One region of the Collinsella sp. i06-0019-1H4 genome, then DNA from elsewhere that is predicted to be linked to it. Evidence: riboswitches for the same ligand, from Rfam matches in the RefSeq annotation. Region 1 holds a riboswitch; the other holds the start of a gene.
The links. A riboswitch is a leader RNA that binds a small molecule or an ion and turns the genes downstream of it on or off. The one in region 1 is predicted to bind thiamine pyrophosphate.
Positions count from the first base shown of each region.

Region 2: another riboswitch for thiamine pyrophosphate. It lies ahead of thiM (hydroxyethylthiazole kinase); the one in region 1 lies ahead of thiC (phosphomethylpyrimidine synthase ThiC).

Region 1 is NZ_BAABYB010000001.1:951,169-961,265, reverse strand. Features, by position in the region: gene ACGHEN_RS04085 (Cof-type HAD-IIB family hydrolase) at 1-170, shown strand, start outside; gene polA (DNA polymerase I) at 445-3,195, opposite strand; gene ACGHEN_RS04075 (aminopeptidase) at 3,362-4,759, shown strand; gene ACGHEN_RS04070 (YaaA family protein) at 4,863-5,672, shown strand; gene ACGHEN_RS04065 (hypothetical protein) at 5,696-6,211, opposite strand; TPP riboswitch at 6,275-6,390, shown strand; gene thiC (phosphomethylpyrimidine synthase ThiC) at 6,383-7,717, shown strand; gene thiD (bifunctional hydroxymethylpyrimidine kinase/phosphomethylpyrimidine kinase) at 7,896-8,726, shown strand; gene ACGHEN_RS04050 (SGNH/GDSL hydrolase family protein) at 9,056-9,715, opposite strand; gene ACGHEN_RS04045 (TIGR02452 family protein) at 9,794-10,097, opposite strand, start outside.
Region 2 is NZ_BAABYB010000001.1:638,565-648,661, forward strand. Features, by position in the region: gene ACGHEN_RS02700 (DUF3784 domain-containing protein) at 299-619, shown strand; gene ACGHEN_RS02705 (diguanylate cyclase domain-containing protein) at 903-2,432, opposite strand; gene ACGHEN_RS02710 (EAL domain-containing protein) at 2,559-5,276, opposite strand; gene ACGHEN_RS02715 (patatin family protein) at 5,601-6,470, shown strand; gene ACGHEN_RS02720 (thiamine phosphate synthase) at 6,583-7,278, opposite strand; gene ACGHEN_RS02725 (thiamine-binding protein) at 7,275-7,616, opposite strand; gene thiM (hydroxyethylthiazole kinase) at 7,620-8,459, opposite strand; TPP riboswitch at 8,511-8,621, opposite strand; gene ACGHEN_RS02735 (HAD-IIB family hydrolase) at 8,715-9,623, shown strand; gene ACGHEN_RS02740 (LysR family transcriptional regulator) at 9,634-10,097, shown strand, end outside.

The sequences.
Region 1 (10,097 bases):
CCGCCGTGGGCGATACCTACAACGACATCCCCATGCTCGAGCGCGTCGGTCACAGCTTTATCGTGGACAATGCCGAGGAGCACATGAACGCGCACGCCAAGTGGCGCATTCCGAGCAACAACGACGGGGGCGTACTGACGCTCATCGACGCCATCTTGGCGGCTCGTTAACGTTACTCGTCGGGCCTGGCCGGGCGCATGGGCCAACTTTTTGCTCGGTCAGGTCCTGGGCTCGCTCGGAAAGCACATTAAGTGCTTTCCGGCTCGTGCGGAATCTACAAAAAGTTGGCCCATGCGCCCGGCCAGGCCCTAGGTTTACTTGCTTGCCGCCCGGATGGCGTCTTGGCGTCTAGATACTTTGGCTGAATTTAATTGAATGAAGGGAGCTCCTTGTTGATGAGGAGCTCCCTTCTGTTTTGGTTACTTTGGGGTTGTGGGTGTGGCCTTACTTGGCATCGGCCCAGGTCACTCCTGTCGATGCTTCGGCGATCAACGGTACGCGTAGGTCTACGACGTGCTCCATGACGTCTTGGACCATGGCGGTTAGGCGCTCGACTTCTTCGACCGGGCACTCAAAGTCCAGTTCGTCGTGCACCTGCAGAATCATGTGGGCGGCAAAGTCCTCTTCTTCCAGACGGCGGCTCACACGGGCCATGGCGATCTTGATGATGTCGGCCGCGGTTCCCTGCATGGGGTGGTTCATGGCCGTGCGTTCGCCAAAGCCGCGGAGCTGCGGATTTTTGGCCTTGAGCTCCGGAATGTGGCGACGGCGGCCGTACATGGTCTCGGCGTAACCCGTCTGCTTGGCACGCGCCACCACGTTGTCGAGGAACGTGCGCACGCCCGGATAGGCCTCGTAGTAGCGGTCGATCATGTCGCGCGCCTCGGCCATCGAGATGTGCAGCGACTGCGACAGGCCATAGGCCTGCTGACCGTACACGATGCCAAAGTTCACGGCCTTGGCGCGGCTGCGGAGGTCGGGCGTTACCTCGGACACGGGAACGCCAAACACGCGCGCGGCCGTCTCGGCGTGGAAGTCCTCGCCCTCGTTAAAGGCGCGCACCAGGTGCTCGTCACCCGAAAGATGCGCCAGCAGACGCAGTTCGATCTGTGAGTAGTCCACCGCCAAAAAGACGCTTCCCTCGCCTGCCGAAAACGCCGTCTTGACGGTACGACCCAGCTCCGAGCGCGTCGGGATGTTCTGCAGGTTCGGGTCGCTCGAGGACAGGCGACCCGTTGCCGTGATGGTCTGGTTGTACGTGGTGTGCACGCGACCGTCACCACGACGCAGCGGGCCCAGCGTGTCCAGATAGGTGGACTTGATTTTGGACTTCTCACGCCAGTCCAAAATCAGACGCACGATTTCGTGGTCACGGGCAAGGTCGCTCAGCACCTTGGCGTTAGTCGAATAGTAACCGCGCTTGGTCTTTTTGAGGCCCTTGGTTGGAAGCCCCATAACGTCAAACAGCACGTGCGAGAGCTGCATGGGGCTGCCGATGTTAAAGGTCTCGTCACCTGCCAGGTCGCGAATGCTGCGCTCGACCTCGGCAATCTGGGTAGCAAGTCCCTCGGACAGACTATGCAGGCGGTCGGGGTCCACGAGCATGCCCGCGCGCTCCATCTTGGCAAGCACCGGCACGAGTGGCATCTCAATCCCATCGAACACGTTGGCGGCGTTCTCGCGTGACATGCGGTCGCGCAGCGGTGCGACCAGCGCCAGCGTCAAGGCCGCCGTGCGAGCGGCGGGCGCAGGAGCGTCCTCGCCGGCACCCTCTGCACCGTGCGCCGCAGGCAGCGCCATCTGCAGATAGGTATCGGCCAGATACGCCTCGTCAAACTCGGAGCGGTCGGAATCCAACAGGTAGGCCGCGACCACGGTATCGAAGATGCGCGTGGAATCGACTGCCAGTGGGTCCATGAGCTCGGGCTCAGAGGAATCGATGGGCGAAAGCTCATGCAGCAGCGCCTTCATATCCGGGCTCGCCACGCGGCCCTCCATAAACAGGCGCGCGAGCACACCGGCGATCACGCCGTGGGCAACGTTAAAGCCATCGACCTCGCCAGGCGTAGCGCCGTCGCCCTCCTCGAGCGCAAACAGCCCCTTGGACGTCGCCAGCCACAGTGTGCGCGTCAGGCCAAAAAGCGCGCCCTCCTCCTTGTCCTCGTCCACCACGGCGGCAATCCACTCACCCGCATCAATCGCGCGAGTGATCTCGGCGGCAGCGGCGGCAAGCGCCTCGGCATCACCGGCAGCGGCACGCACAACCGCTGGCATCTCGAGCGCGCTGGCAGCGGGCGCGACCCCGCCCTCGCCGCCAATCAGCGCCAGGAAACGGTTCTGCATGGCCGTAATGCCGAGCGTGCCGAGCGCCACGGAGACCTCGTCGGCAGAAAACGCCGGGAAGGACGTCGCCTCAAAGTCGAGCTCGACGGGCGCATCGGTGCGAATGGTCGCAACCTTGCGGCTCAGCAGTGCGTCGTCGATGTGCGCACGCAGGTTCTCGCCCATCTTGCCCTTGACTTCGTCGGCGTGTGCGATGACCTCGTCCAGGCTACCGTACTGCGCAATGAGCGCGCTCGCCTTTTTGGGACCGATGCCCGGCACGCCGGGGATGTTGTCGGACGTGTCGCCCTTCAGACCATAAAAGTCGGGCACGAGCGCCGGCGTGATGCCGTGATACAGATCGTCCACGCTCTCGGGCGTCATGATCGCCACGTCGGACAGGCCCTTACGAGTCGAGACCACGTTAACGTGCTCGGTCACAAGCTGATACATATCGCGATCACCGGTCACCAGCAGCATGTCACAGCCGGCCTGCTCGCCCAGGCGCGCCATAGTGCCCAGGATGTCATCGCCTTCCCAGCCCTCGGACTGCAGAATCGGCACGTTGAGCGCGGTGAGTAGCTCCTTGATCATCGGAAACTGCGCGTGCAGATCGGGGTCCATGGGCGGACGCTGCGCCTTATACTGCGGTAGCATCTCCATGCGCACGCGCGGCTTGCCCTTATCAAACGCCACGACGACGCCGTCGGGATTAAAGGCGTCAATCATCTTGAGGAACATATTCAAAAAGCCAAAGATCGCGTTGGTGGGACGACCGTCCGGCGCGTTCATGGTCGGCGGCACGGCGTGGAAGGCGCGGTGCATGAGCGAATTGCCGTCGATAACGGCAAAGGTGCGGCGCTTATCAGACATATTGAATACCTCGCTTTGGGCTGGGCACGGTTTGCTCACTCCAGTTTACACGCTCCCCGCCCCGCGGCCACCGCACATCAAGCTCCCCCGCCACCGCACGCTCCCGAGTGATACGATGGCTCACGGTACATCAACCAGCACGATCGATCCGAAAGGAGCCTGCGTTATGGAGCGTCCCTGCGCATGGAAAAAGTACACGCCACAGCAAATCGAGGAGCTCGAGGAGCTTTGCCGCGGCTATAAGCAGTTTTTGAGCGAGAACAAGACCGAGCGCCTGTGCGTCAAGACCGGCATCAAGATGGCCGAGAAGGCAGGCTACGTCGACCTGGAGACCGTGATCGCCGAAGGCCGCGAGCTCAAGGCAGGCGACAAGGTGTACGCCGCCAACCACGGCAAGGACCTTATGCTCGTCAACCTGGGCACCGCCCCGCTCGAGCAGGGCTTTAACATCCTGGGCGCCCACGTGGACTCGCCGCGCCTGGACCTCAAGCAGAACCCCGCCTTCGAGGCCGGCGACATGGCCTACCTCGACACGCACTACTACGGCGGCGTCAAGAGCTACCACTGGGTGGCCTCCCCGCTTGCACTCGTGGGCGTCATCTGCAAAAAGGACGGCACCACCGTCGACATCAACATCGGCGACAAGGCAGACGATCCGGTCTTTACCATCTCCGACCTGCTAATCCACCTCTCGAGCGAGCAGATGTCCAAGCCCGCCAAGAACGCCGTCGACGCCGAGATCCTCGACGTGATCGTGGGCGGCCGTCCCGTCAAGTTCGATGAGGACGACAAGGACGCCCCCAAGGAGCCCGTCAAGCAGATGTTCCTGGACATCCTCAAGGAGCAGTATGACGTCGAGGAGGAGGACTTCCTCTCCGCAGAGATCGAGGTCGTGCCCGCCGGCCCGGCCCGCGACATGGGCCTCGACCGCTCCATGATTTTGGGCTATGGCCACGACGACCGCGTCTGCGCCTATCCCTCCATGCTCGCCCAGATCGACGTCGAAAACGTGGAGCGCACGAGCATCACGCTCATCGTCGACAAGGAGGAGATCGGCTCCGTGGGTGCCACCGGTATGACGAGCCGCTTCTTCGAGAACACCGTCGCCGAGATCATGACGCTCGCCGGCGAGGATAGCTCGCTGGCCTTGCGCCGTGCACTCGCCCACAGCCGTATGCTCTCCTCCGACGTGTCCGCCGGCTTCGACCCGGGCTACGCCGGCAAGTTCGAGACCAAGAACGCCGCCTTTATGGGTCGCGGCCTGTGCTTTAACAAGTACACGGGCAGCCGCGGCAAGGGTGGCTCCAACGACGCCGACGCCGAGTACGTGGCCCTCGTCCGCGACATCATGGACGAGGCCGGCGTGGACTTCCAGACCTGCGAGCTCGGTCGCGTCAACGCGGGCGGCGGCGGCACCATCGCATACATCATGGCCAAGTACGGCATGAACGTCATCGACTCCGGCGTTGCCGTCCTGTCCATGCACGCCCTGTGGGAGGTCGCTAACAAGGCCGATATCTACGAGGCCTACCGCGGCTACAAGGCCTTCCTCGAGCGCGCCTAACCAGCCCTTCATCAGTTGCGGTGAAATACGGACTAAACTGGCCTATAAACGGCCAAAACAGACCGTATTCCACCGCAACTTCCTTTTTGGCAGAGGAGAGTCCATGCTGCAGGTCATCATTTCGCCCGCCAAGCAGATGCGCGCGGCCCAAGATGCTTTTGAAGTCCTGGGCATTCCACCTTTTGCGCACGAGACGGCTCGCCTCCACCGCGCACTGCTAGATATCGAGCGGAATGAAGGCAGCGGCGGCCTGCAAGCGCTATGGAACGTGAGCGACAAACTGCTGGGGCCTTGCCTCAACACCCTGCATGAGTTCGGGCCCATCCTGATAAACGGCGATCTCGACAATCCCGCACTCGCCCGACACCTCTCCCCTGCCGTCATGTCCTATCACGGGATTCAATACCAGAGCATGGCGCCCGAGGTCATGGATGCCGCACAACTCGACTGGCTGCAAAACCATCTCTGGATCCTCTCCGGATTGTACGGATGCGTGCGGCCTTTCCATGGCGTTGAGCCCTATCGGCTCGAAATGGGAGCCAAGCTCGCCGTCGACAACGCCCGTGACCTCTATGCGTTTTGGGGCGACAAACTTGAATGCGCCATTGCGCCGACCGGCTCCAACACCACGGTCGTCAACCTTGCCAGCGTGGAGTACGCCAAGGCCGTTCTACCCCATCTCGCGGGCGACGCCACAGCCGTCACGTGCCTCTTTGGCGAGGGTATCCGCAACGGGAAGCCCATCCAACGGTCGACCGCCAGCAAAAAGGCGCGCGGCTCCATGGTGCGGTGGATGGCAGAAAACAAACTCGAGGATGCAAGCGAACTTACCGCATTCAACATCGGCTATCGTTACATCTCCGAGCTTTCAGACAAAAACACCCTGGTATTCATGAACGCGCAGGCACAATAGGCCCGACGTTTCCAAACACCCCGCTATTCCGCCAAGCCGTCTGCCTTGGCAATCTCGATCGTCGAGCCATCTTGGTAGGTAACCTTAACGTGCTCCACCTCGGACATCGCAACACCCGATGGAGGCTCAAGGCGCCATTCGGTCAAGGCGATATCCATCGTCGTAGGGACGTCTCCTTGATCTTTGAGTTTCACCGTCAGCGTTTTGAGCACCGCATCAAACGTCACGTGTTCGATTTCCTCACCTGGAATGGACCCACCACTCAGCTGCAACTGCACAAACTCATCGCGCGGGTACCAATAATCGCCCGGCGCGGCAACGGTATTGCCGCCCGTGACCTTCACTGTCATGATCGGCAGGCTATCGTCCGCCTCAAACGCCCAGGCAGCTCCCCCACGCCCGCCAAACGTCCAGATACAACAGGCGATCGCCATCACGACAAGGATCGCAAAACCAATTGCGACCAGCCCATGATGGGCACGGCCCTCCTCGGCCGACACATCCCACTGCGTCTCCCGATATAGATGCTTGTCTTCCATGTTCGCCTCCCCACGGGCATGCTCATCGCGTCAATCGTACCCATTCGAGCTATACTTGAGCCCACCACATAAACGGGGAGCTTGCAGGACAAGACGGCAGGCTGAGACTGGGCGCGCCCGCCCTGACCCGCAAACCTGATATGGGTAATGCCAACGAAGGGAGCCGTGCCAATGAGCACACAAACCGAGCCCACGCTCGTCACGCAAATCGACTTCGCCCGCGCCGGGCAGATCACACCGCAGATGAAGGAGGTCGCCGAGCGCGAGCATCGCGACCCCGAGTACATCCGCGAGCGCGTGGCCGACGGCCGCATCGCCATCCCCGCCAACATCGTGCATATCAAAAAGGGCATGCGCGCCTTTGGTGTCGGTGAGGGCCTGTCCACCAAGGTCAATGTCAACCTGGGCATCTCGGGCGACAAGGCCGATGCCGCCGAGGAATGGAAGAAGGTCAAGATTGCCGAGGACTACGGCGCCGACGCCATCATGGACCTCTCCAACTCGGGCAAGACGCGCCAGTTCCGCCAGCAGCTCATCGACGAGACACCGCTCATGGTGGGCACCGTCCCCATGTACGACGCCATCGGCTACATGGAAAAGCCGCTGGTCAAGCTCACCAAGGACGACCTGTTCGAAGTCGTGCGCGCGCACGCCGAGGACGGCGTGGACTTTATGACCATCCACTGCGGCATCAACAAGTCGGTCACCAAGACCTTTAAAGAGACCGGCCGTCTCATGAACATCGTCAGCCGTGGCGGCTCGCTGCTGTTTGGCTGGATGGAGGTCACCGGCAACGAAAACCCCTTCTACGAGTACTTTGACGAGCTGCTCGAAATCTGCCACGAGTACGACGTGACGATTTCGCTCGGCGACTCCTGCCGCCCGGGCTGCCTCTACGACTCCAACGACGCCACCGAGACCGCCGAGATGATCGAGCTGGGCAAGCTGTGCAAGCGCGCTTGGGCCGCCGGCGTCCAGGTCATGGTCGAGGGTCCGGGTCACATGGCGCTCGACGAGATCGCCGCCAATATGAAACTGCAGAAGCGCCTGTGCCACAACGCCCCGTTCTATGTGCTCGGGCCGCTGGTGACCGATATCGGAGTGGGCTACGACCACATCACCGCCGCCATCGGCGGCGCCATCTCCGCCAGCTCCGGAGCCGACTTCCTGTGCTACGTGACGCCGGCCGAGCACCTGTGCCTGCCCAACGCCCAGGACGTGCTCGACGGCCTCATGGCCACCAAGATCGCCGCACACGCCGCCGACATCGCCAAAAAGGTGCCCCACGCCCGCGACATGGACGACAAGATGGGCCAGGCACGCCGCAAGCTCGACTGGGACGCCATGTGGAAGTGCGCTCTCGACCCGGTCACCGGTAAGAAGCGCTACGAGGAATCCCCCGCTGCCACCGAGGGCACCTGCACCATGTGCGGCAAGATGTGCGCCGTCCGCACCGTCAACAAGGTGTTCGAGGGCACGACGATCGACCTCGGTATTGAGGACTAACGCGTCACCGAAGCCACAATCGGTAACAAGGTGTTCGACAATTGTTGACGCGTGAACATTTGCTTACATTTGCGTAAAGATTGCATCGCCCGCCCGGGTTCGGAATACAGCCGGCCCGGGCAACTTTATAATGCAGACTTAAAGACCCATTTGAATCCGACCGAACAAGGGAGCGAACATGGATCGCAGTAAGGTACCCGCCGTTCTATCCATCGCAGGATCCGATTCCAGCGGTGGCGCCGGCATTCAGGCCGACATCAAGACCATCACGGCGCACCGCCTGTATGCCGAGACGGCCATCACAGCCATCACCGCACAGAACACCCTGGGCGTCACCGCTGTGCAGAACATCTCTCCGGATATTGTCGCGGCGCAGATCGATGCCGTTTTTGACGATATTCGACCCAGCGCCGTCAAGATCGGCATGGTTTCCTCTGCCGAGATTATCGAGGTTATCGCCGACCGCTTGAGCGCCTGGGACGCACAAAATATCGTCGTCGACCCCGTCATGGTCGCCACCTCGGGTGCTCGCCTCATTGCCGAGGATGCCGCTGAGGCACTCACCCGCCGCCTGTTCCCGCTGGCGACCGTTATCACGCCCAACATTCCCGAGGCCATGGCGCTGCTCGATTATGAGGTCGATTCCGAGCGCACGCAGCAAAATGCCGCCATGCTTCTCACCCGTCGCTTTGGCTGCGCGTCTCTCGTTAAGGGCGGGCATTTTGTCAACGAGGCCAACGATGTGCTAGCAGAGCCCGCGCCGCTCGATGACGAGGGCAACCATCTGGGCGATCCGCTCACCACGTGGTTCCGCCACAAGCGCATCGAGACCGGCAACACGCACGGTACTGGCTGTACGCTTTCGTCCGCCATCGCCTGCGCGCTGGCCCAGGGCATGGATCTTGCCGATGCCGTCAACGCCGGCAAGGCCTACCTAACGGGCGCTCTCGCCGCTGGCTTTGACATGGGCAAAGGCTCCGGCCCCGTCAACCACATGTGGCAATACTAAGCCCCATCCCAAACCGCCACAAAGGGGACAGGCACCTTTGTGGCGGTTCCCGCAAACATCTCGATCTGTAACAGTTAGAGTCCATTTTTCGGCCCACCTGTTACAGATTGAGACATTCAAATTCCGCTGAGAAGAAAATCTCGATCTGTAACAGTAACTCGGCGAAATCGACCCTAGATGTTACAGATCGAGACAAACGACCGATATCGACCTAAATAATCTCAATCTGTAACATCTAGCCCGTTTTCGGCCTTACAGCTGTTACAGATCAAGACAAACCAACGAAACAAGCCACCGCAAGGGGAACTTTTGTACTGCTTAGGGCCGTACTACTCTCCGATCATCTCTTTGAGCTTGGCTGCCACGGCATGGCCGAGGCTCTCGTGGCTTTCCGGCATCATGTGCAGATAATCGATATCGCCCGGCTCGGCAAAATCGGCGGCATTCAAAAAGTCGCAGCCAAACTGTTCGGCAACATACGCATAGTATTCGGCAAAATGCTCCGAGGCCTCGACGGAGTGCTCGTCAAAGTCGGTCATATACACATCGGCGATCTGCGGCTTGATCTTGATAGGAGCCATCAGCAGAATGCGCGGACAAGGCGCAGCGTCGGTCCAGGGAAACGCGCGGACGGTGCGAATCAGCGCCATGGCACCGTCAGCGATATCGGCAGCCCCCACGCTAAAGACCGTCTTGCAGTCGTTGGTGCCCAGCATAATCACGATCGCGTCCAGCGGCTTATGGGACTCGAGCAGCATCGGCAACGCGCGGATGCCGTTGAGATTGGTGTCCAGATGGCACATGTCGTCGCGCACCGTCGTGCGGCCGTTTAGGCCTTCCTCAATCACGTGCCAGCCCTCGCCCAGGTCGCGCTGGGCCACGCCGCACCAGCGCACATCGTGCGCATAGCGCACCGCGGTGCCGTCGCGCATGCCCGCCGGATCATAGCCATAGGTATTGCTGTCGCCAAAGCACAGAACGTTTTTCATCGTAAGCCCTTCCTCTAGTAAAAAGCCGGCGGGAGCAGTCTCTCCTGCCGGATCGACCTATCTGTCAGCACATACCGATTACAGGTATTTGCGCCAGTCGTCGTCATCCTCATCGTCCTCAGCAGCGGCCTGAGCCTGCTCGGCGGCACGGGCGGCCGCGGCGCGGGCGGCCACCTGAGCATAGGACTCCTCGTTACACTCGGGGAAGCTTGCCAACACGTGCTCAAACTTGGCGAAGTCCTCATCCCAGCGCGTAGAGGGCACGGCAAAAAACACCTGCTTGACCTTGAAGTCGCCCGACGCAAGCTCCTTGCGGAAGAGCTCAGCCACGGCCTCGGCGTCAAAGCCGTTGTTGTCGCAGCCCCAAGCGCCCAGCACGAGC
Region 2 (10,097 bases), 310 kb from region 1:
GATTATCGCACGAGCGGGCAGATGGCGTGGGGCACGATGCCGGCCCCGAGGGCCCACGGCAGGCACGCTCACCAGGTACGAGCGGGATACGGTCCAGAGGATGTTGGAGTGCGGGGCCTCGTGCGAGCAGATTGTAAGGGGTCTGGGCGGGTCGCCCTCGATGGCGAGCTTTGAGGCCTTGGAAGGCGGGCTGCTGCGGCGGCTATGGTTTATACTAAGGCGGTTGCTATCGAGTAATTCATACTTGGTTTGATTCGATTGTGAATGCGTAACTAGGATGGAAAGCAAAGGAAACTCTATGGAAACAGAGGATGCTGTTTGCTTGATGACTTCGATTGCCTTGATTGTCCTTTCAATCCAATACCGAAGAGGAAGATGGCTCTGCTCAATTGCTGGATATGATGTCACAAAAAGGGAGAGCGAGATTGATATACGCCCTTACGCAAAGCTGATTTCTTCTGTGACGTTATGGATGGGGCTGCTGTTTTTCTTGTGGGCGGTAGAGGGCTGGGTACGCGATTGGAATACCAGCGTTTTTGAAGTTTTGGTTCTACTTCTGTTCAGCTTGGCCTCTTTGTCGTTCGTGCGGCTCGTTAGGTTTGTGTTTATGAGGCGATAGCCAGCGGAAATGGCTGGACGACAAAATGGACCAATGCAGCCAATTGTCAATAGAATTTGATAGGCTTTGCTTAACAGATTTACTCGAGGGCATATCCGTGGCGGGGGATAGGTTCTATCTTGTTGAGCACTTATTTGCATCAGGCAAAGTAAACCAAGAGTATCGAAACGGTGCCCCCGGGCCCCGGGAGGGACTGCGGGGACGTTCGGCTAACTGCGGGTACGACCTATTTGCCCGATGTGTTCGCCTGAGATCGGAATTAACCATCATGCGCCCCATAACGCTAGTCCAGCTTGGTGCCCGGTACCTGCGGCGCCTCTTTAATCAGCGCATTAAGTTCGTTCAAAATGGAAACGGGCTGTCGGTCGACGGCGTCCAGATGAAGCGTCGCCACGCGAAGGGGCGGCTGATATTCAAATGAGCCAAGGAGCACGGGCGATCCCAAGAACCGTTCGATTCCGTCTGCAACCGCGTCGGTCTCTTCGGGATCAAGCTCGTCAAAGAGCGCCACGAACATCGGTCCGGTCGAGCGGAACAGACGACCCTTGCCGCGCGAGCAATCCATGAGGCAGGCGGCGCTTTCTGCCAAAACGCGGTCGCCTGCATCAAAGCCAAAGCGGGCATTGACCTGTGCGATTTCGTCGATTTTAATGGCGATCAAGCCCGCGTTTCGTGCCACGCGACGCATCTCGCCAATGGCGTTGACCAGGGCGTGGATATCGCCCAGACCGGTCACGGAATCGGTCGTATCTGCCAAGCTTCGGTTGGTGACAATGCCCACATACATGTTGGGCTCGGTATCGGTGCCGTCCAGGCGGTAACCCGTGCAGTCGCAAAGCGCGTATTTTCCGGCGGTATTCATGACGCGATACTGCATGCAGTGGAAGTGCCACGTGCCGTTTATCACCATGTCGAGCTCGGCGCGTACGTTGTCGCGGTCCTCGGGATGAACGCGGGCGAGCCACATGTCGACCGAGTTAAAAGGGTGCTGGGAGGGCAGGTCAAAATCGCGCACGGCGTTAACCGACCATTGCGATTCGCCCGTATCGAGGTTAAGGATGAACGGATAGCGCGTCTCGGAGCTCATGGAGATTGCTTGGAACACCCGGTCGTTGCAGGGAAGCTGATCGACGATTGGGCGTTGTAGTGCGTCATTGTCTTTCGGTTGCTGTACACGATGCATAAGCTTATAGCGATACATCTTGCGATCGGCATCCATCGTCATCTGGCGATGCGTGTCGCCGGCAAGTGGATCGACGCGCGAGCAGCCAAAGCTAAAGCTGGCGATCATGGGCGCCTTGCCACCTGAGCTCGCCTCGATCAGCCCGGCACGCACCTGCTCCAAGCGCTGCTCGAGTTCAGTCTCGTTTGCGGAGAGCGAGATAAGCACAAACTCGTCTCCACCGATACGGAACAGCATCTCATCGTGCTCCATGGTTTCGGAGAGCGTGCGGCAGATGCTCAGAATATAGCGATTGCCTTCGGCGTGGCCAAACCTATCATTGCAATGCTTGAGATGGTCGATGTCAATATAGGCGCAGGTGAAGGGATCGCCTTTGCGCCAGAGCTGCTCGACGTGACGGTCGAGTCCGCTGCGGTTGCCCAAGTTGGTGAGCGGGTCGATATAGGCGTTGCGCTCAAGCAGCTGGCGCTCTTGTTGCAGGATAGCATGCGTCTTTTGCAGTTGCTCACCAACGGCGCGTAGCTCAGCAGGCAGCGCGGCAACATCGAGTTCGGCGGTCGAGATGCCATTCGCAAGTCGCTGAAGATAGGCAATAATCGATTGCTCGCCCAGGCGGTACGACTCGTTCATGATGGATAACCTCCTTGGGGGAACAACGGTTTGTATCATATCCCCAATTCGGTTTGAACTGGGGATATAAGTTAGCTAATGGAGACAAATGCCCCCTTCGGCGGTGGCGTTTTGCGCGCGAGCGTATCAGTTGTTATTGCCACCATCGAGCAATGCCTCAAAATCCTTCGCCGGCATGGGGCGGTAGTAGAGGAAACCCTGAGCGTAGCGGGCGCCCATGTGGCGTAGCATGTTCGCCTGCTCATCTGTCTCGACGCCTTCGATTACAATGGGCAGATGGAGCGACTGCGCCATCTCGAGCATCGATGACACGATCTGCGCGCTGCGGCCTTGATCGCGGTCGGTGGGCACAAAGGTTCGGTCGAGCTTGATGACGTCGACGTTGACGTTCTTGAGCATCGCGAGCGTGGACTGACCGGTGCCAAAATCGTCCATATAGGTCGAGAAGCCGCGGGTGTGCAAGTCGGCTGTCAGTTTGTCCACGGCTTCGGACTCTCCCGTATAAGCCGTCTCGGTGATCTCGATGCGCATGAGCTCGGGCGGCAGGTTGTATTGGGCGGCGAGCGATCCCATATGCTCGGCAACGTCGCAGGCAAGAATGTCCACGCGAGACACATTAAGCGAGACCGGAACCACGCGAAGACCGCGATCGAGACGCTCGCGAAGCCATATGGCGACACCCTGCCAAATGTACTTGTCGAGCGTCACCACAAAGCCGCTTTCCTCGAGTGCGGGGATAAACGTTGCGGGCGAAATGAGAGAGCCGTCCTTGTCAATCCAGCGCGTAAGTGCCTCGGCGCCAATGATCTCGCCGGTTTCCATATCGACCTGGGGCTGCAGGTAGTACGTGATGCGGCCATTTGAGAGCGCGTACTGGAACTCGGTCAGCGTGCGGTGGAACGCAATCTCGTGTTCATATTCTTCGGGGCGGAAAATAGCAATGCGCTCCTTGAAGTCGTTTTTGGCGCGTCGATTGGTAAACATGGCCTTTGCCTGCGCATCGATGGTGATCTCCTCATTGGAGTCGATGGGGTAAATGCCCATGGACGGCCAAAAACCTACGCCGTCATCATGCCTGGCTACTGCCTCGCGAACGCGGTTGTAGATTTGATGGACGGTGATGTGCTTAAAGGGGATGAGTACGCAAAAGTCATCTTGGCCCCAGTACCCTGCGACGCCCATATCGGCATTCTCGATGTCCTTGAGGACCGTGCCCACATCGGCGAGTACGCGGTCGCCCTCGGCCTGGCCGTGCCATTCATTAAACAGGCGCATGTGACCCATGTCGACGGTGGCGATGCACCAGGTGTCGTCGCGCCTTGCCTCGAGAAATGCGTTGGCGCGCCGCATAAACTCGCTGGGTCGATAGAGGCCCGTGAGCGAGTCGATACGTTCGGCGATGGCGCTTTTGCGCTCCGCCTCGGGTATGGGGAGGCTGTCGTTGGGAACAAGCCCGCCGGCCGTGCGAAGGCGACGGTCGAGTTCGCCTAAAACGGCGGTCGCTTGATGGGTTAACTGCTCGTAAAAGGCCGGGACGACAAGGCAGACGGGAGTAATGGTGTCGCCCGCGATTTGAACAGGAGCGAAAACAGCCTCTTTAAGGTGGCGGGTCAGTTGCTCGAATGCCTCATGGTCCAAATCGTTGCTGAGCACGACGAACTGGACGCTTCGTGAACGGAAGACCCGGCTTCTGCCGCGGGTGATCGACAGCATGCGGCCTGCGTATTCGGCAAGCATGTTGTCGACAGCCTCGGCCCCGTAGAGCTCGTTGAGATTCGCCGTGCCACGAATGCGCACCGCTATAAGCCCCGTCTCGCAGCGGTCGCGACGGCAGGCATCGATAGCGTTGACCAGCATGCGCTGCGTTCCGAGGCCTGTGGCGGCGTCGACGGTTTCGGCAAGCGAGTGGTTGACGAGTTCGCCGACATAGAGCGAGGGGACATTTCCGTCGCCGTCGATGCGAAACCCGCGAGCACGGCAGAGAACGTAGTCACCCGCGGCATTGCGCATGCGGTACTGCATGACGCGGCGGTGTTTGGAGCCGTTAAAGATCTGGTTGATGTCGTTGGCGTAGGCCTCGAGGTCATCGGGATGGACGCGCGTCTTCCAGAAATCGCGGCAGCTGTCTATGTGCTCCGAAGGAAGACCGAGATCGCGCAAGGCACCTTGCGACCAAAGGGTGCGGTCCTTGTCCAAGTTCTCGATAAAGAAATAACGGCCCTCGTTGAGCATCGAAAAGGCGTCAAAAATGCGATCGCTTATTTCGAAGTCGTCGGCGTGGACTTGCGTGATATTGCGCCGATCGAGGTGCATAGCATGACGTAGCTTGTAGTCGTACATGCGATGGTCGGCATCGAGCGTCATGCGATTGGAGGCTTCGCCCAGGGCGGGGTCGGCGTGTGCCACTCCGTAGCTAAACGAGTGGGGCATCTCGGAATCGTTGTTTTTGAGCAGGATCGTTCGGCAGTGTTCCAGACGTTCGGCGAGGTCGTCCTCGGTCGCAATCGTAGATAGGATGGCAAACTCGTCGCCTCCCAGACGAAATGCCGCCTCGTCTACCTTCATATACAGCTTGAGATAAAGGCTTACCTGCAAGATATAGCGGTTGCCCTCGTCATGGCCAAAGACATCGTTGCAGTGCTTGAGATTGTCGATATCGATGAACGCCATGGTAACGGGAGCGTCCTGCTCCCAGAGCTCCTCGAGGGAACGGGCAAAGCCGCCGCGGTTGCCAAGTCCGGTAAGCTGGTCGGTAAAGGCGGTCCTAATCAGATCATCCTGACGCTCGAGAAGGTCGCGGACGGTCTTTTCGAGCGTTTCGGTGTAATTGCTGACAGTTTCCATGTTCTAAGCGGCTTTCTGAGGTCGGGGCGGATTGCGTCGGGCGAGCTCGTTGTGTACACGTATCGTTGTTCGGCGTTTTGCGTGCATCCAGGCCCCCGCCTTGCTGCGTTGTTGAGTTACTTTGCCGGCTAATGTTCGCTGTTGATAACAGCTGGGTAGTGTAAACAACAATACCCAATTATATATGGGTGCACATGCTGTGGGCGGCTATTGTTCGACAAGCGGTAGCGCGACGATGCGATGCTTGATAAAAATGCGACTGGGGCGGTATATGTTGACGGGTATACTTGTTCCGTTTGAATTTGCGGGGACGGAGATGGTCGCATGGCACAGTCAAATATGATGCGCACGGTGGGGCTGGCGCTCGAAGGAGGCGGCTACCGCGGTATGTATACGGCGGGCGTGCTCGACGTTTGGATGGAGCACGGTTTGACCTGCGACCATATGGTGGGTGTCTCGGCGGGCGCGGCGTTTGGCTACAACTTTAAATCGCGGCAGATTGGACGCGCCATTCGCTACAACAAGGCATATTGTGCCGATAAGCGCTATGCGGGTGTAGCAAGCTGGCTGCGGACTGGAGACATGTTCAATGCCGATTTTGCCTATCATGAGGTGCCCATCGAGCGCGATCCCATCGACCTGGAGGCATATCGCGCCTGCCCCATGCGGTTTACGTGCGTGTGTACCGATATCGAGACGGGCAAGGCCGTCTATCACGACCTGCCTTATGGCGATGAGCGCGATATCGAGTGGATCCGGGCGTCGTCGGCTATTCCTGTGGCGACGCGTCCCGTTGCTATTGACGGACATAAGTATCTGGATGGTGGCGTGGCTGATTCTATTCCCAGCGCATGGCTGTTTGCGCAGGGGTATGACCGAAACATCGTGGTACTCACGCAGCCGGCGGGCTTTGTGAAGCAGCCCAACAGCGTGATGCCCATGCTGCGGCGCGTGTTCCGTCACTACCCGGAGTTTGTCGCAGCGCTTGAGCATCGGCATGAGGTCTACAATGCCACGCTCGATGACTTAGCACGTCGCGAGGCTGCCGGCGAAATCTTTGTGGTGCGGCCGAGCGAATCGGTGAAGGTGCCGTCGCTGTGCCGCGAGCCCGATGAACTCGAGCGCATCTATCAGATCGGCCGCCGCGATGCGGAGGCAACCTTGCCGGCACTGGAGACATATCTGGCAGGGTAGAGGCTGCTGCCGCCATCTCGGCGGGAAGCGCATCCCGGAATGGAGGTCCAAACTGGGATGCGCTTTCCATCGCTGAAGATATGAGGCTGCGAATCGGCTGCTCGGCTTGAGCCTATGCCTGCTGCCAGGTATCGACGAGCTCCTTGGCGGCGGCGTAGGGGTCGTCGGCACTGCAGACGGCGCTCACCACAAAGAAGCCATCGACGCCGGTGGCCTTGAGCTGTGGCAGGTCGGCCGTCTTGACGCCGCCGCCCACCACGATGGGCACGGGGCTTGCCGCGTGGAGTGCGGCCAAGTCCTCAAAGCTCTTGGTGATGATAGAGCCGTCGGCCGCGCGTCCGCAGTCGCGCTTGGTCTCGGTCTCGTGGAGCGGGCCGATGCCCAGGTAGTCGACCAGGCTCATGTCGGCGGTCTTGACGTACTCGAGCATCTCCTCGCAACGGGCCGAAAGGCCCACAATGGCATCGGGGCCCAAAAGTTTGCGGCAGACCTCGACGGGAATATCGCTCTGGCCAACGTGCACGCCGTCGACAGCGATGCCCTGCTCGCGCGCGGCGAGTACGCAGTCCAGGCGGTCGTCGATCAGCAGGGCGACCTGACCGGTCTTGCCGGCCTGTGCGATTGCCTGCGCGGCGTCGCCCGTCAGCGCGATGATCTCGCGGGCACTTGCCACCTTGGAGCGCACCTGGATGCAGGTAAAGCCTGCGTCGAGCGCCTGGGCCACCACATCGCCCACGGGACGCCCGAGCGTGTTTTCGGGGCCGAGTACCAGATAGGCCGAGATATCAAGGTTGTCGCGGATGCTCATCGTGCTTCCTCCTGCTTTTTGATCTGTGCTTCCATGCGCTCGAGCTTGCCGGTCATGGTGTCGGTAAATCCGGGTCGAATATCGGCTTTGAGCACGACTTCGGTGCGGATGCCCTTGCTCGCCAACACAAAGGTTGCGTCGCGCACGACCTGCATGACCTCGTCCCAGTCACCCTCGATCTCGGTGAACATCGAGGTGGTGCGGTTGGGAAGGCCGCTCTCGCGAATGACGCGCACGACCTCGGCGACCTCGGCGGACAGTTCATCGCCGGTGCCGCACGGGGCGATGGCCACGGCGACGAGTGTGTTCATGCCGGCATTGGTTGCGGGCTCGGACATGGCTTATGCCTCCTCGAGCTCGAGTCGGTTATCGGCGATGTCCTGGGCGGTCGCGCGGTAGAGCTCGTCGATAAAGGCGACCTTAAAGCTTGCCGGGGCGTCGGCGACGGCGGCGGCACGCGTGCCGGCAACGTTGTAGACGGCGGTGCCGCAGACGGCGGCCGTAAACGGGTCGGCGGCGCAGGCGTACACGGCCAGCACGCCGCCCTGCGAGCAGCCGCAGCCGGTGATCTTGGACATGAGCGGGCTGCCGCCGTGGGACTTGGCCACGGTCGTGCCGTCGGTAATCAGGTCGACTTCGCCCGAGACGACCACGGCGCCGCCGGTGTAGCGGGCGAGCGCCACGGCGGCATCGCGGGCGGCGTCGACCGTGTCGGTGGTATCGACGCCGCGTACGCGGCTCAGATCGGCCGCCTCGCCCTCAAGACCCCACAGGCCGGCGAGCGCAATGATCTCGGAGGCATTGCCGCGCACGATGGCGGGCTTGTACTGCTTGAGCTCGTTTACCAGCTGGGTGCGCAGGCTACCGATGCCCAGGCCCACCGGATCGAGCACCCAGGGCTTGCCGGCGTCGTGTGCCGCCTTGGCCGCTCGGGGAATCGTCTGCTCGTAGATGGGGAAGAGCGTGCCCATGTTGAGATAGATGGCGCCGCCGCCGGCAACGAGTGCCTCGCCTTCGTCGGGCAGATAGACCATGGCGGCCGATCCGCCCACGGCGAGCTGTGCGTTGGCGACAAAGTCGATCGTCACCGTGTTGGTGATGGAGCCGGCCATCGGATTGGTGGCGCGAATCTCCTCCACGGCCTTGACCATATGCTGCTTAAGCTGTTCCGAATCAATCACTGCACATGCCTCCTTGGCATAGAAAAGGGGCGCTGTGCATAGACAGCGCCCCTGTAAAGGCGGCATGCTCCCTACGCCAGCATTAACTGACAGGTTCAAAGGATTGGGCCCCATGCCCTCTCAGCCTTGTGGTTTGCACCGCCGGCACTCCCGCATCGAATCTGTTGTTCCCTATACTAGCGCACCTGCCAAAAAGGGACAGGTTTATTTTGGCAGGTCGTTACAATAGGTAGGACCGATACGAATGGGGGCCTTATGATTAAACTTGTGCTGACCGATATGGACGATACGCTGATTCCAGCCGGGCATGACGGCGCCAGCGACTACGCCATCGAGGGCATTCATGCCATGCAGGCGGCGGGTCTGCACTTTGGCCCGGTTTCGGGTCGCCAGCCGTCCGCGATGGGCTGGATGTTCCGCAATTGCGTCGAGTGCTTCTCGACCGGCGCGTTCTGCAACGGCCAGGTCATGTTTGTGGACGGCGAGGCGGTGGCCTCGCATGCGACCGACAACGATGCCCTGACGCGTCTGGCCGATTACCTCGAGCAAGAGACCGACGATACGTATCTGAAGGTCTACAGCCTGGGTGATGACTTTTGGGATAACGATGCCTATTGCGTGACGAACGACCCCGAGCGCGTACGCCGCGCCATGGAGTCGGGCGGCAACGCGTGGCTCAAGGGCGAAGAGGCCCCGTGCCGTCCTGTTGTCGATGATGCCCCGGTGTTTAAGGCGAATATTTGGAGTGCCCGTTCACGTGAGGAGCTCGTGGAGCTACGCGAGCGCGTTGCCGCCGAGGTGCCGGAGCTCTCGCTTGTGTTTCCCAACAACCGCGTGCGCCTGTTTGACATCCTTCCGGCCGGTTGGGACAAGGGCTGCGCTGCGCTGGAGCTGGCGCGCGCTTTGGGCCTGACGCCCGACGAGGTGGCCGTGTTCGGTGATTCCGATAACGATCTGCCCATGATCGATGCCGTTCCCAACTCCGTTGCAGTCGCCAATGCCAACGAGGCTGTCACGGCTGCCGCGCGCTGGCATATCGGCGCTGCGGCAGACGATGCGGTTGCCGGGGCTCTGCATCAGATTGCCGCCTGTGCCGCGACGGGGGAGATGCCGCCGTTTATGCGTCAGATGGATGCGACGGGTTTCGACGTCACGAACGTCTAGGGAGAAAGCTATGAAGCTTCAGCAGCTCAGGTATGTCGTCAAAGTTGCCGAATGCGGCAGCATCACCGAGGCCTCGCGCCGGCTTTTTGTGTCGCAGCCTTCGATTACCGCGTCGATTCGCGATCTCGAAAACGAGATGGGTGTGCACATCTTTGAGCGCACCAACAAGGGTGTCATTGTGTCCGAGGAGGGCGAGACCTTCTTGGGCTACGCGCGCCAGGTGCTCGACCAGGCGGATCTGCTCGAAGGCAAGTACAAGGGCGAGTCCGAGCAGGTGCCGCACTTTAGTGTGAGCTGCCAGCATTATTCCTTTGCCGTCAACGCGTTTGTCGATGTGATCCGTGAGTTCGATGCCGCGCGCTACGACTTTACCCTGCGCGAGGAGCAGACTCACGAGATTATCGAGGACGTCGCGCATATGAAAAGCGAACTAGGCATCTTGTACTTGTCCGAGCACAATCGCGAGGTCATCGA